DNA from 2 places in the Pseudoalteromonas sp. C2R02 genome. Region 2 is predicted to be linked to the other one. Evidence: predicted binding sites of a transcription regulator. Region 2 holds the regulator's gene; the other holds the start of a gene.

Region 1 (2,404 bases), on a different contig from region 2:
AGGATATATCTCACACTGAAACTTCCTTTATGCCTAAAGCGTGAAATTATATTAAATGCTCGATTTTAGTTTGAATAACAAATCACCACTGATATTGCTGAACTCAAGCTGTTTAATTTGCTTAAAGCCATCAGTTATAAACAAAGCCTTTAAGTCATCACGAGTCACATAAACTGCCAGTCCTAAAGTATCCTCATCTGTTTTAACGAGATCATCTAGCGCGCGTAATAAAAAACTACCAAACCCTTGTTTTTGCATACTTGGTGCTACTGCTATAAATGCAAGGAAATGATAACAATCATATTCATCCAGTGATTGTCTAATAACTTTTTCTTTCTCAATAAGCTGTTGGGTCGTTAAATAACCTGCGCTCAGCATCAATTTTAATCGCCAATGCCACACTCTTTGTGCTTTCATTTTACTTCCTGATTTAAAAACACAGGCTACCGCTTTTAAAGTATCTCCTTTAAATAAACCCACTAAAGGTTCATGGCTCTGCCAAAAGCTGTTGAGCTCTTCTCTGATCAACGCTCTTAATTTTTTTTCATATGTTGCAGGCGTGCTTGTAGATGAGTTTAAAATCTCCATTAATAGCGGATCATCATGATATGCCTGATAAAGTAAACTCGCTGCGAGACTTAAGTCTTGCGCTGTAAGATAAATTGCTTTTAGAGATTCATTTGGTGTATGTATTGTTGCCACTGTATCCATGATTGATTCCATTGTTATTATTATGTTCTATATTTATATAGAACATAATTAAAAATTGGGAAATAAAATGGATACAAATTTGCACAATTTAACAAATTTATTTGCGCAACTTGGTTTAGACAACTCAAAATCTGGTATTAATTCATTTATTGCAGAGCACCAACTGGCGAGTGCAACTCATATCAGTGAAGCGCCATTTTGGAATAACGGCCAAGCGAATTTTTTAGCGGAATCATTAGCTGAAGATGGAGATTGGAGTGAAATAATAGATCAGTTTGATACTTTGTTAAGAAATTAACAAATCTGCGATATCAAGATAAATCGAATTGAAGTACCTTGATATCAAATACTTTATTTATAAATGGTTTGAAATTGACGCACCATCACCAATAGCAACTAATTTATTATCTTTAAACTTTAAAAAGTGACATTCATCTTTTGTTGTTTTGCTATCTGAATCTGTTCTATGGGTACGATAGAACAATACTTGTGTATGTTCTGAGTTTTTATTATAAACTTCATAAAAATCAGGCACCCCTAACTTCCCTTTAATTAAATCAATAGATTGGCCTAGTTCTAAATTACTGATCATCGATCTATTACTATCTTGTCTTACTTCCCAACTATCTTTTGAATAGTGATCCGCAGCACCATCAACAGCAATGACACAACCCGTTAATGCTAAAGGTGATACTAAAAGTAATGCGGTTAATATTTTTTTCATTATAAGTTATCCAATAAATAATTTGATTCAGGAAATAATTAAACAAAATCAGTGCCAACATTTAAAGCTTTGTTTTTTATAAATAAAATTTAATAGTTTTAAAAACGACTAGTTATATCATTATGTTCACGCTAAAATTTAGCTAATTTGACCAATTTAACTTTTTAAGAGTCCCTTATGGAACAATTTGTTATTGAAGCAATAAAAAAAATACTCGTACAAAATAAAGTACCTTCTGTCGCTTTAATAAAGGGAAAATTAAGCCAAACTGTGCCTATGCCTATTATTATTTCTGTTTTAGGTCGATATAAAAACGACCCTGATAATTTTAAAATTGACGAGCAAAAACAAAAATCCCAAGAACCGAAAAAAAATGAATCACAAACTCAGTTAGATAGAATCGAAAGCAAGTTAGATCTGCTTTTAAACTTACTTCAAGACTCAAAAAAAACAGGTAATTCATAAATGTTTGTTGTTGATTTAACTTTTGATTGCTACCAAGATACAACTTTAGAAGCCGCTGAAAAAGCGATCATTCGCTTAGTAAATGCACTGCGTTTTAATGGTCAAATTATTGGGGAAGAATTCCCTACTGTATTAAAAGATGGTTATTTCCTTACGCGCGTTATGTGTCCTGAGCAAGATTCATTACACCCGCTCTACCATAGCCCGTTTGTAAAAAGTAGCTTAGAAAAATTAAACGATGTCGGTTTGTTACAGCCAAAAACTAAAGTTATAGGTCAAGATATTCATGCTAATGGCGCCGCACCGAGAGATGAATCAAGTAGTTATATTATTTATACCACTTATGTCCATACTTGCAGCCCAGTATATTGCGGCGATGACTTTATGCCAGTTCCTCTTTATAAACTTCCAGCCATTGCAAATGGCGATTATAAAGCCTTAATCAAGTGGCAAGAAGACTGGCAAGCGTGCGATCAAATTCAAATCAATGGTGCGACACGGTGT
Region 2 (2,404 bases):
AGATGAGCCATTTGCAGGTGTTGATCCAATTTCAGTATTGGATATTAAAAAAATTATACAACATCTTAAAAATAGAGGCATAGGTGTGTTAATTACAGACCATAATGTGCGTGAAACCTTAGATGTATGTGAAAAAGCTTACATTGTTTCCCATGGCGAACTTATCGCATCCGGTACACCTGAAGCCGTTTTAGCTGATCAGACTGTAAGAGACGTTTATCTTGGTGAACAATTTAGATTATAAAAAAATATAAAAAGAAATATGGGCTATACTCAAAATTAAGTAAAAAAGAGTGTATTTAATTTAGATATTATAAGGATTGTTAAAACTTAATGAGGCAATCACTACAGCTTCGTCTTGGACAACAACTAACAATGACTCCACAGTTGCAACAGGCTATCCGCCTATTGCAACTTAGCACGTTAGATCTGCAGTTAGAGATACAAGAAGCACTCGAAAGCAACCCGCTCTTAGAACTTGATGAGCAAGACTTTAATGCTGAAGAAAAAACGTCAGCTTCTGAAAATGAAACAGCAGAAAAAGCTTCTGATGCAGAAGAGATTATCCCTACGGCTCAAGTAGAAATGGAAAGCTCCGAAGCCTTAACTAAAGAAACCCTGACAGACGAACTCGCAATGGATGTAAGTTGGGATGAATATGTCAGTGCCGCCCCCGTAGCATCGGCAGGACCTGCCCCAGATGATGATTTAGCATATCAAGGCAGTACATCCGAATCATTGCAAGATTATTTAATGTGGCAATTGCGCCTCACCCCATTTAGCCCTACAGATGAAGCTATTGCCACTGCAATTGTAGAAGCTGTAGATGAATCAGGTTACTTAACCGTTTCTTCACAAGACATTTTAGATAGTTTAGGTTCTGAAGAAGATGAAGTTGAATTAGATGAAGTTGAAGCAGTACTTAAACGCATTCAGGTCTTTGATCCTATTGGTATTGCAGCTCGAAGCCTATCAGAGTGTTTATTAATTCAGCTTAATCAATACGATAAAACAACTCCTTGGCTTGATGAAACCAAACATATTTTAAGAGAATACGTCGAATTATTAGGTGCGAGAGATTATCGCAGTTTAATGAAAAAAACTAAGCTCAAAGAACCTGAATTAAAACAAGTGATGGATTTGATCCATAGCCTAAACCCGAAACCTGCATCAAGTATCGTAAAAGAGCAAACTGAATATGTGATCCCCGATGTGACAGTAAAAAAAATAAAGGGTCGTTGGGCAGTTGATTTAAATTCAGATACCATGCCAAAAATAAGAGTCAATAATCACTATGCTTCTATGGCAGGCTCTTCTAGTGCGGACAGTCAGTTTATTCGCTCTCATTTACAAGAAGCTAAATGGTTTATTAAAAGTATAGAAAGTAGAAACGAAACACTATTAAAAGTTGCCAATTGCATTGTAATGCAACAACAGGCATTCTTTGAACATGGTGATGAAGCAATGAAGCCTATGGTGCTTAACGACGTTGCTGAAATGGTAGAAATGCATGAATCAACTATTTCACGTGTAACCACACAGAAATATATGCATACACCACGTGGTATATATGAACTGAAGTATTTTTTCTCTAGCCACGTAAGTACAGAAAATGGGGGTGAGTGTTCATCTACAGCGATTCGAGCACTTATCAAAAAGCTAATTGCCGCAGAAAATCAAGCCAAACCATTAAGTGATAGTAAAATAGCGGATATTTTAGCAGATCAAGGCATCAAGGTGGCCAGAAGAACGATAGCAAAATATCGAGAATCACTGTCCATTCCACCGTCAAATCAGAGAAAATGTTTAATCTGAGATGTATAATAGAAGGAAATACGCTTATGCAATTAAATTTAACAGGTCGTCATGTAAATATCACAGATCCACTAAGAGACTATGTAACAAACAAATTCGCTAAGCTTGAAAGGCATTTTGATCATATTAACAATGTGCATGTTATCTTAGATATCGAAAAGCTATCTCAAAAAGCAGAAGCAACACTTCATGTTAATGGAGGCGAACTTTTTGCAACTTCTGAGCATGCTGATATGTATGCTGCAATTGATGGCTTGATTGATAAATTAGATCGACAAGTTATTAAACATAAAGAAAAATTATCTAGACATTAAATATGATTAATTCATTTTTATCAAAGGACTGCACTAAAGCTGCAGTCCTTTTTCATAGCAAAAAACGAATGCTGGAATATATAAGCCAGATAGCACAGCAAAAGCTACCCGAGCTAACTGAACAAGAGATCCTTGATTCTTTATTAAAGCGAGAAAAGCTTGGAAGCACAGGTATCGGAAAAGGTATCGCTATTCCACACGGCCGATTATCCAATATAGATGAAACCGTGGCTATTTTAGTCGTAAATGCAGAACCCATTGCATTTGATGCAATA

Evidence for each region. The regulator sigma-54, encoded in region 2, starts transcription at its own class of promoters, with help from an activator protein. The targets are predictions, from matches to a motif close to GTTGGCACGNNNNTNGNNT.
Region 1: the regulator sigma-54 is predicted to act here: its motif matches at 1,476-1,494, upstream of KO527_RS05965 (DUF3192 domain-containing protein).

The regions. Positions count from the first base shown of each region.
Region 1 covers NZ_JAHKQC010000020.1:44,659-47,062, reverse strand. Annotated here, with positions in the region: gene KO527_RS05975 (GNAT family N-acetyltransferase) at 52-711, opposite strand; gene KO527_RS05970 (DUF2789 domain-containing protein) at 779-1,009, shown strand; gene KO527_RS05965 (DUF3192 domain-containing protein) at 1,067-1,435, opposite strand; gene KO527_RS05960 (hypothetical protein) at 1,613-1,900, shown strand; gene KO527_RS05955 (Zn-ribbon-containing protein) at 1,901-2,404, shown strand, end outside.
Region 2 covers NZ_JAHKQC010000009.1:134,389-136,792, forward strand. Annotated here, with positions in the region: gene lptB (LPS export ABC transporter ATP-binding protein) at 1-244, shown strand, start outside; gene KO527_RS02005 (RNA polymerase factor sigma-54) at 334-1,815, shown strand; gene hpf (ribosome hibernation promoting factor) at 1,842-2,129, shown strand; gene ptsN (PTS IIA-like nitrogen regulatory protein PtsN) at 2,132-2,404, shown strand, end outside.